2 linked regions of the Chelatococcus sp. HY11 genome follow. The protein of the gene in region 1 interacts with the protein of each later gene in a pairwise test. Links are inferred from orthologs where the notes say so. Each region holds a gene or a part of one and is shown on either strand. Other genes may lie near its edges.

Region 1 (6,299 bases):
CCTCCCGCAAACTCTCTAGAACACGGCCCGTATGCCCGTGGCGTGGCTTCTTTTGCCTTACTCTGCCCGCGCATCACGACATTATCCGGATGCTTGCGGTAGGGCCATTCAAGGGGTCGTGTCGTAGAATAATTACATTGCGGGGCCGCTTCAACGGAGAAATTGCGACGTATGACGCCAGAATTTTGTAATTAAACTACAAACTCCGTTACGTGTAGTCACCGCGATCGGAATATCTGACTACGGCAGAAGCCGTCACCTATGACGCTCACGGCGGGAAAGCCTGCTGTTCCAATCCATGCGGTAGCACTCCGGCGCCGCCGCAACGGCCGCCATGCCAAGCAGCACAGCCTGCGGCTCTATGACCAGCACAGTCGCGATACGACTCATGAAACCATCGACCGGGGCCTTGTCGGCGAAGATCGCGCCGAAGGCGACGGGGTCGATCAACGACTGGATCCGCGGCAGGATACCACCGGAGAGGTAAACGCCACCCCGGGCGCCGAATGTCAGCGCGACGTCACCGGCAAAGCGCGCCAGGATGGAGAGAAACAGACGCACCGTATCACGCGCCACGGGATCGCTGCCGTCCACCGCAGCTTCGACCAGCGTGGGTGGCTCGCCGTAGAGCGGCTCCCGTCCCGCCACCGTGCATTGCGCCTTGTAGAGCCGCAAGAGGCCAGGGCCGGACAGAACGCATTCCGCCGTCACCCGGCCATCGACCCGCTCGATATGCGGCCAGAGCCCATATTCCTCGTCCGTTACGGGGCCGAAGTCGATATGACCGCCCTCGCTGGCAACGGGAATGAACTGGCCGGCACTTTCGATGAGGCCCGCGACACCAAGGCCCGTGCCCGGCCCGAGCACGACCCGCGTTCCCGCCCGCGGTGACAGATCTGGCGTGATTTGATGAAGCGCCTCATGCGGCAAGGCCGGCAGCGAGAGGGCCTGCGCCTCGAAATCGTTGAGCAGCAGACATTCTTCCAGGCCAAGCTCATCCAGCAACGCCTGCTGGTCGAGCACCCACCCCGCGTTGGTGAGCTGGATGCGCCCGTCGACCAACGGCCCGGCGCCGCATACGATCATAGAGCGGGGCGCCGGCAGACGCGCGGAGGTCGATCCAGCGGCGCCACCGCGCATCGCTGCGATTGCCGCGACGACACCGTCATGGGCGCTCGCATGGTCATGCGTATGTAGCTGCACGGAAGCTTCGAGGGCGCCGCCGGGGGCTTCTACCAGCGCGAAGCGCGCATTGGTGCCACCGATATCGCCGACCAGTACGGGGTGAGGAAATTTTGCCGTCATCGTCCCTGTAAACGAGAGCGTTGCGCCGAGGGTTCCGCTGCCAAAGCATCTCCGGAAATCCGGGCGACATGACGCTTCGGCCGACCTGTTTGATTGGTCCTTGTCCCGCTTTGGCGGAGCGGGGTCAAGCGCGAGGCCTGCCCGAACCAAGGTATCGGCACAGGAATGCGCCGGGAATGCCCAGCAAGACCGGGGATGTCCGGGGGGGTCCTGCGTCTAAGCGATTCCTTCACGCGAACCGGTTTCCACTGCGCCCACAAATGCTTTAGTGGCAATAAGTCAGGATCAGGCTATGCATGGCTCCGTATGGAGTGATGACGAGGACAGCGACGCATGCCTTCCAGAACGACAGGCTTGAACCGCGCGAAAGCCACGCGATTCTTGAGCGCAGGTTTCATGAGCATCGTTCTGGGCTTGAGCCTCGCGCCCGGCACGGCGCAGGCGCAGGCTGGCACAGCCGTTTGCAAGCGTGATCTCTTCGTTCTCGAATCAACGCTGAGCAATGCCTTGCGCAATCTGGAAGCCGTGGCGCAGGCGAGCGATGACGCCAAATGCAGCGCCTATCGCAAGCATGTCGATGTCATGCGCGAGGCGAGCAAGACTTTCACCCGTTGCACGACGGGGCGTGAGCGCCAGGAGAATGTGACGCAAATGGACGCATCGGTCGCTGATTTCCAGGCCCTGATTCGCTCGCGCTGCGCGAAACCTTGATTGGCAGGCCCCCCAAAGGGCGAGCCTGCTCTCTTCCAGCCAATGGCTGTATCGCTTGCATAGGCCCTACGAGAGGCCATATCCCGCAAGGCGCGGGCCTTAGCGTCCCGTTTTGATGCGGGTCCACAGGCGCGTCGCGGTGCGCTGGGCCTGCTCGTTATAGGCGGTGTTCGTGAACAGGCGCGACATGGTCTGCTCATCCGGATAGATGCCCGGATCGTTCAGGATCGCGGGATCGACATCCTTCTTCGCGGCCAGGTTGCCGCTGGCGTAGTGCACGGCATTGGCGTTGCGCGCCGCGATCTCGGGCCGGTTCATGAAATCGATGAAGGCATGCGCCTCCGCGACGTTCTTGGCATCGGCCGGGATAGCCATGGAATCGAACCACATCAGCGCGCCTTCCTTCGGAATGACATAGCCGATGTTGACGCCGTTCTTGGCCTCTTCCGCGCGGGTCTTGGCCTGCACGATATCGCCGGAATACCCGACCGCCACGCAGATGTCGCCGTTGGCGAGCGCGTTGATATATTCGGAGGAATGGAACTTGCGGATGTTGCCACGCACTTTCATGAGCGCATCGGTCGCCTTGTTGAGATCCTTCGAGTCCTTCGAATCGGGATTGAGGCCGACATAGTTCAGGACGCCGGGGAAGAGGTCCTCGGGCGAATCCAGCATATAGATGCCGCAATCCTTGAGTTTCGCCGCGACTTCAGGCTTCAGCACGAGATCCCAGGTATTCAGCGGCACATCGCCAAGCCGCTCCTTCACCTTGTCGACGTTCAGGCCGATGCCCGTGGTGCCCCACATGTAATTGACGGCATAGACATTGCCGGGGTCGAAGACGGTGAGCTTCTTGGCCACGTCCGGCCACATGTTGACGAGATTGGGAATCTTCGCCTTGTCGAGCGGTTGGAAGACCTTGGCCTTGATCTCGCGCTGCAGGAACGGTCCAGACGGCACGACGATGTCGTAGCCGGATTTGCCGGCAAGCAGCTTCGTCTCGACGATCTCGTTGTTGTCGTAGGTATCGTAGACGACCTTGATCCCCGTTTCCTTCGTGAACTCCTCGAGCACGGTAGGATCGATGTAGTCCGACCAGTTATAGACGTTGACTGTCTTGTCCTGCGCCAAGGCGACCCCGGCCGCGGCCAGCGCGGCGATCGACACCAAGGAGCGGAGCATCAGAGAACGGATCATGCCGGCTGTTCCCAAGCTGGAGTGCGTTTTCGTCTTGCTGGAGTGTTGCCAGACAATGTGAGGCAGTTCAACGGCTCTGCACAAGCCCTTCCAACTGCGCGAGGGCGCGGTCGAGAGTCGCGTCCGTCTTGGCGAAGCAGAAGCGCGCCACGGTGCGCACAGCCCCTTCGGCATAGAAGGCTGAAACGGGGATCGCGGCCACGCCGCGTTCCGTCACGAGGCGCTTGCAGAAATCGACGTCATCCCTCTCACCGAGCGGCGCGATGTCCACGTTGAGAAAATAGGTGCCGTGGCTCGGCAGCACGGTGAAGCCGCGCTCCTTGAGGCCATGGCTGAAACGATCGCGGCTGCGCTGGAAATCCGCCCGCATGCCGGTGAAATAGTCGTCGGCCTTGCCGAGGCCATAGGCGACGGCCGCCTGCAAGTTCGGCGCCGTGGTAAAGGTCAGGAACTGGTGCGCCTTGGCGAGCACCTTGAGGATGTCCGGCGCGGCACAGGCAAAGCCCACCTTCCACCCGGTCAGCGAAAAGATCTTGCCCGCCGAGCCGATCTTGACGGTGCGCTCGCGCATGCCGGGCTCCGCCATCAGCGGACGATGACAGCGCCCGTCGAACACCACATGTTCCCACACCTCGTCACACACCGCGATCGCATCATGCTTGACGCAGAAGCGAGCGAGCAAGGCGAGGTCTTCCTCCGGGAAAACGACGGCGGAGGGATTGAGCGGATTGTTGAACAGAACGACCTTCGTCTTGTCGGAGAAAGCCGCGGCGAGCGCCTCCTCCGTCAGGCGCCAATGCGGGGGCTGCAAGGTGACGAAGCGCGGCACGCCACCCGCACGCCGCACAAGCGGCAGATAGGCATCATACATCGGCTCGAAGAGCACGACCTCGTCACCCGGCTCGATGAGCGCGAACAGGGCACCCGCGATCGCCTCCGTGGCGCCTGATGTCACCATCACCTCATCCGCCCCGAGATCGAGCCCCTGGTGATCGGCGTAGTGCTGGGCGACCGCCTGCCTGAGTTCGGGCAGGCCCATCATCGGCGGATACTGGTTCCAGCCGGAGATCACGGCTTCCGCCGCCTTGGCACGAACGTCGTCCGGGCCGGCGCCGTCGGGAAAGCCCTGCCCGAGGTTCACCGCTCCCGTTTCGCGGGCGAGCTGCGACATGGATTCGAAGACTGTGGTGGGCAGGGAGGAGAAAATGCGGTTCATGGAGCAGCGCCTCTACAATGCGTCAGCCTTAGCACCGCCGACCGGCCGGCGAAACGGCATTCATCGCGCCATGCGCGTGGCGCGACACCCCGTTGTCGATCTCCTGCAACAGGCCGCGCGGGATATTGCAATCAGCGCATACCAGGGTGTGCCAGCGCACAGCCTGGACCGGGCTTCGGTGCAGGTCCGCCGCTCAGGGCTGGGGTTTGTTTGACTTCACAAGCGATGAAGCCGAAGGATGAGTCATCGGCTCGGCAGGGCCGTATGGCTGGACCGTTCTCCGGTGCCCCCTCCCAGCCTTGCGGACTTGCCGGGCCGGTTCCCGTTTTTGGGCAACGCCCCCGACGCCTTGCATTGCCCCGAGGGTCGTGACACCAATGGGCATGTCCCAGGCCAGCGCACCACGCCCCTTCCTGTCCCTGATCCTCGGCGGAGCCCGCTCTGGCAAGAGCCGCGTGGCCGAAGCCCGTATCACATCACTGCCGCAGCCGTGGATTTACCTCGCCACCTGTGAGCCGCGCGATAAGGAGATGGCCGAACGCATCGCCCATCACCGCGACCGCCGCGGCGGCGGATGGATCACCCGCGAGGAACCCATAGACATCGTGGAGGTGCTCGACGAGGCGCCGCCGGGCGTCCCGATGCTCATCGACTGCCTGACCCTCTGGCTCACCAATGTGATGCTGGCCGAATACGACGTCAGCGGGGAATGCGACCGGCTGGTCACGCGCCTGGAGGCCAACGACCGCCCCCTCGTCATCGTCAGCAACGAGGTCGGCCTCGGCATCGTGCCGGACAATGCGCTCGCCCGCGCTTTCCGCGACCAGGCGGGCCTCATCAACCAGCGCGTCGCGGCCATCGCCGATGAAGTGGTGATGGTCGCCGCCGGCCTTCCCCTGAAACTGAAATAGATCCGGTGCGGGGCCGCCGGTATCCAAACGGCCAGCAAGTTATCCCGCCCGCAAGTTATCCCGAGGACATCATGAGCCTGAGCACTGACGACGCGCGCCATCGCGACAAGATGATCAAGCGCAAGGCCGCCCAGGACGCGGAGGTTGCCTCCAAGACCATCGAGAAGGGCCTGCTCATCGTCCATACGGGCAAGGGCAAGGGCAAATCGACGGCCGCCTTCGGATTGATGCTGCGGGCTCTGGGCCATGGCTGGCCGGTCGGGGTCGTGCAGTTCATCAAGGGCGCCTGGTCGACCGGCGAGCGCAAGGCGCTGGAGGCCTTCGGAGACCAGGTGCGCTGGTACAGCATGGGCGAGGGCTTCACCTGGGAAACGCAGGATAAAGAGCGCGATATCGCCGCCGCGACCCGCGCCTGGGCGAAGGCCAGGGAACTCATGGACGATCCGGCCATTCGCCTTGTGGTCCTCGATGAGCTCAACATCGCGCTGCGCTATGACTATCTTCCGCTTAACGAGGTGGTGGAGGCTCTGAGCGCGCGACGCCCGGACCTGCACGTGATCGTCACCGGTCGCAACGCCAAGCTAGAACTCATCGCCGCCGCCGACCTCGTCACCGAGATGACGCCGGTGAAGCACCATTTCGAAGCGGGCGTGCGCGCGCAGGAAGGCATCGAGTTCTAGGCATCGAGTTCTGATGTAAGCCTGACGCCGCCAATCCGCGTTGCGTTGTTCGGGTTGCGGCGTTCAAGCGGAAGGACATCGCCATGCGGTTGCTGGTCAATATCGATGTGCCGGATCTCACGCTGGCCGTGGCCTTCTACACCGCGGCCTTCGGCCTGACGCCCGGGCGCCGCCTGGGCAAGACGGTCGTTGAACTCGACGGAGGCCAGGTTCCGATCTATCTGCTCGAGAAAGGACCGGGTACGGTCGGCGCCGCCAACGATCATCGGCGTTATGAGC
Region 2 (6,315 bases), on another replicon or contig:
CCATCAAGAGGGCGCGACGGCCGACCCGGTCGGCGACAACGCCCGAGGCCAGGATCGCGACGATGCCGAACATGGCGGCAATCGCCTCGATGATCAGGAAGCGAGTCGGGTTTTCCTTTGTGAACAGATAGATCCACGAAAGAGGAAAGACCGTGACCATGTGGAAAAGCGCGAAGCTGGCGAGGGGGGCGAAGGTCCCGCTGGCCACGATGTGACCTTGCTTGCGTAGCGTTTCCAACACAGGCGACGGTTCGAGGGCGCGGCTCTCGAACAGCTTCGTATACTCAGGCGTCACGACGATGCGCAGGCGTGCGAACAAAGCGACCACATTGATCGCGAAGGCGACGAAGAAGGGATAACGCCATCCCCAGCTGTAGAAATCCTCCGCCGACAGATTGCCGACGAAGAAGGCGAACAACATGCTCGCCACGATCAGGCCGAGCGGCGCGCCAAGTTGCGGAAGCATTGCATACCAGCCGCGCCGCTCCTGCGGCGCATTCATCGCGAGAAGCGAAGCGAGCCCATCCCAGGCGCCGCCCAGGGCGAGGCCCTGGCCGATTCGCAATATGGCAAGCACCCAGACGACCGCGATACCGACCCGGTCATAACTGGGAAGAAACGCTATGGCGACTGTGGAGCATCCAAGAAGGAACAGCGCGATCGTCATTTTCGCGCTTTTTCCGTAGGCACGGTCGATCGCGGTGAATATCGCAGTGCCTATCGGTCGAGCAACGAACGCCAATGCGAAGATCGCGAACGAGTAAATCGTCCCCGTTAAGGGATCGACGAACGGAAATACCAATCGTGGAAAGACGATGACGGACGCGATTGCATAGACAAAGAAGTCAAAGAACTCAGACGTTCGTCCGATGACAACGCCGATCGCGATTTCGCCGGGATTGACCACGCCGTCGGGTTGAGCATGCACCCGCCGCGCGTCTCTCTCCAATGTCGATGACGCAGGCGCCATGTTGTTCGCACCGCTAGCCAAATGTCGTTCCTCGCTTGGCATCCTGCCGCTATCTGATAGCGTTCGCAAGTCTAGTCTGAAGTCGCCTTGTGTCTCATGCCGGCCTGACGGGGCATTGGACATTTTGTCCAATGTCCCTTTTGCTGCAGCGCAGCTAGCGGTGCCGGCCATTGATGGATCTGGCTATGGGTAAGCTTGTGAGCAAACTTCGCCTATTCGCCCTGTTGCCGCTCGGGCTTGTGCTCGCCGGCTGCAACTTTGTGGTCATGAGGCCAGCTGGCGACGTTGCCGAGCAGCAGCGTGACCTCATTATAGCGTCCACGATCCTCATGCTGCTCATCATCGTGCCGGTGATGCTGCTCACTGTCATCTTCGCATGGCGATACCGGCATACGAACAAGGAAGCCGACTACGATCCGGAATGGTCGCATTCCACACAGCTTGAGCTCGTCATCTGGGCGGCGCCGCTGTTGATCATCATATGCCTCGGGGCCCTGACCTGGATGGGGACCCATTTGCTGGATCCTTACCGCCCGCTCGATCGTATCGCGCCTGGCGAGCCGGTGGCCCGGGATGTGAAGCCGCTCGAAGTCGAGGTCGTGGCGCTGGATTGGAAGTGGCTGTTCATCTATCCCGAGCAAAAGATCGCGCTTGTGAATGAATTCGCCGCGCCTGTGAATCGCCCGATCAGCTTCCGGATCACCTCATCCTCGGTGATGAACTCGTTCTACGTGCCGGCGCTCGCAGGGATGATCTACGCGATGCCCGGCATGGAGACTAGGCTCCACGCCGTGATCAACAAGGATGGCGCCTATCAGGGGTTCTCCGCCAATTACAGCGGCGCGGGCTTCTCGGGCATGCGCTTCACGTTCCGCGGGCTGTCCGATGCCGACTTCGAGGCCTGGATCGCGCAGACCAGGGCTTCGAGCGAGAACCTCGGTCGGCAGGAGTATCTCGATCTTGAGAAGCCCAGTGAGAACGTCCCGGTTCGCCGGTACGGCGCGGTCGATCCGCAGCTCTTCGCCGCCATTGTCAACCGCTGCGTCGAACCGGGCAAAATGTGCGCCCATGAGATGATGGCCATTGACGCACAGGGCGGCCTCGGACTTGCCGGCGTCGATTTGATGCGCTTGCACTATGACAAAACAGCCAGGCGCGGTGCGGTCTTCGGCCCGACGCCGACCTATCTCGTCAGCATCTGCTCCGTCGAGGAGGCGAACGCCGCGCTCAATCAGGGCGCCGTCAAGCCACTGCCCATCAAGGGGTCGCCCATCGTCGGCGCCGGCCTGCCCCGTCCTTCGTTCACGCCCGCGCCGTCGCCGCGCGCCTCCTGGCTTCTCGACATGCGCCAGTCGCAAAGATCCTGATCGGCTCGATTGATATGACTGATCCTACTGCGAACCACAGCTTTCTTCTTGGACGTTTCAGCCTCGCCTCGCTGCCGCTGAATGAGCCAATCGTCGTCGTGACCTTCATGGTCGTCGCCTTCCTGGGAGCCTGTCTTCTCGGCGCGATCACCTATTTTCGCCTGTGGGGCTACCTTTGGCGCGAATGGTTCACCACCGTGGACCACAAGCGCATAGGGATCATGTATATGATCCTCGGCATCGTCATGCTGCTGCGCGGCTTTTCCGACGCCATCATGATGCGTCTGCAACAGGCAATGGCCTTCAATGGCAGCGAAGGCTATCTCAACGCCCATCATTACGACCAGATCTTCACGGCCCACGGCGTGATCATGATCTTTTTCGTGGCGATGCCGCTGGTCACCGGATTGATGAACTATGTCGTGCCTCTACAGATCGGCGCGCGCGACGTTTCGTTCCCGTTCCTCAACAACTTCAGCTTCTGGATGACGGCAGGCGGCGCGGTCATCGTAATGATGTCGCTGTTTATCGGCGAGTTCGCCAAGACAGGCTGGCTGGCTTATCCGCCTTTGTCAGGCATCCAATACAGTCCGGATGTCGGCGTGGACTATTACATATGGGCGCTGCAGGTCGCGGGCGTGGGAACGACTTTATCGGGCATCAACCTGATCTGCACGATCGTCAAGATGCGCTGCCCCGGCATGACCATGATGAAAATGCCGATCTTCACGTGGACCTCGCTCTGCACCAACGTGCTGATCGTCGCGTCCTTCCCGGTGCTGACCGCCGTTCTCGTGCTCCTGTCGCTCGATCGTTACGTGGGGACCAACTTCTTCACGAATGACTTTGGCGGCAACCCGATGATGTACGTCAACCTCATCTGGATCTGGGGGCATCCGGAAGTCTATATTCTGATCCTGCCGGCGTTCGGCATCTTCTCCGAAGTCGCCTCGACTTTCTCCGGCAAGAGGCTGTTCGGGTACACGTCTATGGTCTACGCGACCGTGTGCATCACCATTCTGTCCTACCTCGTGTGGTTGCACCACTTTTTCACCATGGGGTCGGGCGCCAGCGTGAACTCGTTCTTTGGCATAACGACGATGATCATTTCGATCCCGACGGGCGCCAAGATCTTCAACTGGCTGTTCACGATGTATCGGGGTCGCATCCGGTTTGAGCTGCCGATGATGTGGACCATCGGCTTCATGCTGATCTTCGTCATCGGTGGCATGACGGGCGTGCTCCTCGCGGTTCCACCCGCCGACTTCGTGCTCCACAACAGCCTGTTCCTCGTCGCGCATTTCCACAACGTCATCATCGGCGGCGTGCTGTTCGGCCTCTTCGCCGGCATGACCTTCTGGTTCCCGAAGGCATTCGGGTTCAGGCTGGATCCGTTCTGGGGCAAGATGTCGTTCTGGTTCTGGGTCACCGGCTTCTTCTTTGCCTTCATGCCGCTCTATGTACTTGGCTTGATGGGTGTCACGCGGCGGCTCAGGGTGTTCGACGATCCCTCGCTGCAGATCTGGTTCGTGATCGCGGGCTTCGGCGCTTTCCTGATCCTGTGCGGCATCCTTTCGTTTCTCATGCAGATCGCCGTCAGCATCATGAGGCGAGACCAGCTGCGCGACACGACCGGCGACCCCTGGCACGGCCGGACCCTCGAGTGGGCCACGTCATCGCCGCCGCCGGACTACAACTTCGCCTTCACGCCCGTCGTGCACGACGGTGATGCCTGGTGGGACATGAAGACACGTGGTTATGAGCGGCCCCTGGAAGGTTTCAGGCCCATTCATATGCCGAGAAACACGCCGGCTGGCGTGTTTCTCGCGGGGTTCAGCGTCGTCCTCGCCGTCGCGCTCATCTGGTATGTGTGGTGGCTCGCGGCGCTGAGCTTCGTCGGCCTCATCGCAACGGCCATCGGCCATACCTTCAACTACAAGCGCGATTTCTACATTCCTGCCGACGAGGTTGCGCACACCGAAGCTGCGCGGACGCGCACTCTCTCCGCGCAGGTGTAGGTCATGACAGCAGTACTCAGCACCGCGAAGGCCGAGCAAGGCGCCACAACCTTTTACCTCGTGGAGGATCACAACCATGAGGAGGGGTCGAGCACCCTGCTCGGCTTCTGGATCTACCTGATGAGCGACTGCCTCATCTTTGCGGTCCTGTTCGCGACTTTCGGCGTGCTCGGCGGCAACCTCGCTGCGGGGCCGGGTCCGAAGGATCTCTTCGATCTTCGCCTTGTCGCGCTCAATACGTCGATGCTCTTGTTGTCATCGATCACATACGGCTTCGCCATGCTGACGATGGCGCAGGGGCGCGTTGCCGCCACGCAGGCCTGGCTTGCGGTCACAGGCGTGTTCGGCCTCGCCTTCCTCTCGATCGAACTCTACGAGTTCGCTCATATGTTCCATGTGGGCGCAACCCCGCAGCGCAGCGCATTCCTGTCATCGTTCTTCGCGCTCGTCGGCACGCACGGACTTCATGTGACATTCGGCACGATCTGGCTCGTCACCTTGATGGTCCAGGTTCACAAGCATGGCCTGATTGTCGCCAATCGGCGCCGCCTGATGTGCCTCAGCATGTTCTGGCACTTCCTGGATGTGATCTGGATCGGTGTCTTCACCTTTGTCTATCTCATGGGGATGCTTCGATGAGCACCGACAGCCGCGCCGCTCACGCGCCCACCCACGACCATGGTTACGCGGAACACGAGACGGGTCCCTCCCACGGCACGTTGCGCAGTTATCTTACTGGCTTCGTGCTGTCCGTCATCCTGACAGCCGTTCCGTTCTGGCTGGTTATGGCCCGTCCCATTGCCAGCAACGAGATCACCGCGGTCGCCATCATGGCCTTCGCCATCGTGCAGATCGTGGTCCACATGATCTACTTCCTGCACATGGATTTCCACTCTGAAGGCGGCTGGACGATGATGGCCCTCGTCTTCACGCTGATCATCGTCTTCATTGCGCTCTCCGGCTCGCTCTGGGTCATGTATCACCTCGATACCAACATGATGCCTGGTCATACGACGGGTCAGACCCCGTGACAGGGGTTTCCGGCACGGCACGCGCTCCCGATGTTCATCATCGGGAGCGCGTGCCTGCCGGCAGCCGAACACCAGCGCCCGCCACATCGGTTCCTCGGTCGACGTGGGTGCTTGCCCTTCTCGCTATCCTCACCGTCATCGGCGTTGCCGGCTTCACGTCCCTCGGCATCTGGCAGATTGAACGGCGCGCGTGGAAGCTGGACCTGATCACGCGTGTCGATGGCAGGATCCATGCCCCCCCGGTTGCCGCTCCCGGGCCAGCAGCCTGGCCCCAAGTCAACACCGCCAACGACGAATATCGCCGCGTCACCGTCACGGGGCGGTTTCTCAATGATCGCGAAGCTCTGGTCCAGGCGGTGACGGCACACGGGGGTGGCTATTGGGTGCTGACGCCGCTGCGCGCCACCGACGGCTTCACAGTTCTCGTCAATCGAGGCTTTGTACCGCCGGAACTGCGCGATGCTGGGGCACGCGCCGCCGGACAGATTTCCGGCGAGACGACCGTCACAGGCCTCCTCCGCATCACAGAGCCAAAGGGCGGGCCGCTGCGCGCGAACGATCCCGTCAACGATCGCTGGTATTCGCGGGATACCGCTGCCATCGCCGAGGCGAAGGGATTGTCCGATACGGCTCCCTATTTCATTGACGCGGATCGTGTCGTGGCATCGCCGTCTGCGCCGGTCGGCGGCTTGACCGTCGTCAACTTTCCCAACAACCACCTCGTCTACGCGCTGACCTGGTTCGCGCTCGCGCTGATGGTGCTGGCGGCAGGCATTTTCGTCTTGCGTAGCGAGTACCGGTTGCGCCGCGGCCTGCCGTCGTAGTCAGCTGACCTGCTTTTTCTCGAGCTTGCGCGCCAGTGTGCGCCGGTGCATGCCGAGCCGCCGTGCTGCCTCCGAAATATTGAAATCCGTCTCCACGAGCGTTTC

Evidence for each region.
Region 2: the proteins of KIO74_RS16770 (region 1) and cyoB interact in binary tests that used the Escherichia coli proteins (3 or more experiments, as listed by UniProt). The link is inferred for Chelatococcus sp. HY11 from one-to-one orthologs.

Annotation. Positions count from the first base shown.
Region 1 is NZ_JAHBRX010000001.1:3,676,920-3,683,218, reverse strand. Bases 2,356-5,230 are described here. They hold KIO74_RS16770 (aminotransferase), read right to left. Parts: upstream 4,430-5,230; coding sequence 3,281-4,429; downstream 2,356-3,280. Other genes in these bases: cobU (bifunctional adenosylcobinamide kinase/adenosylcobinamide-phosphate guanylyltransferase), read left to right, coding at 4,813-5,230; KIO74_RS16765 (hypothetical protein), read left to right, coding at 4,419-4,643; KIO74_RS16775 (polyamine ABC transporter substrate-binding protein), read right to left, coding at 2,356-3,213. Outside these bases: KIO74_RS16785 (glucokinase), read right to left, coding at 256-1,305; KIO74_RS16780 (hypothetical protein), read left to right, coding at 1,702-2,016; more of KIO74_RS16775, read right to left, coding at 2,116-2,355; more of cobU, read left to right, coding at 5,231-5,340; cobO (cob(I)yrinic acid a,c-diamide adenosyltransferase), read left to right, coding at 5,412-6,020; KIO74_RS16750 (VOC family protein), read left to right, coding at 6,104-6,299. UniProt on the Escherichia coli protein: Shows aminotransferase activity with methionine and histidine as substrates, and to a lesser extent also with phenylalanine.
Region 2 is NZ_JAHBRX010000002.1:157,208-163,522, reverse strand. What follows is about bases 1,963-4,853. They hold cyoB (cytochrome o ubiquinol oxidase subunit I), read left to right. Parts: upstream 1,963-2,351; coding sequence 2,352-4,355; downstream 4,356-4,853. Other genes in these bases: cyoC (cytochrome o ubiquinol oxidase subunit III), read left to right, coding at 4,359-4,853; cyoA (ubiquinol oxidase subunit II), read left to right, coding at 1,963-2,337. Also shown: KIO74_RS21850 (MFS transporter), read right to left, coding at 1-970; more of cyoA, read left to right, coding at 1,168-1,962; more of cyoC, read left to right, coding at 4,854-4,994; cyoD (cytochrome o ubiquinol oxidase subunit IV), read left to right, coding at 4,991-5,386; KIO74_RS21825 (SURF1 family protein), read left to right, coding at 5,383-6,210; KIO74_RS21820 (response regulator transcription factor), read right to left, coding at 6,211-6,315. UniProt on the Escherichia coli protein: Cytochrome bo(3) ubiquinol oxidase is the terminal enzyme in the aerobic respiratory chain of E.coli that predominates when cells are grown at high aeration.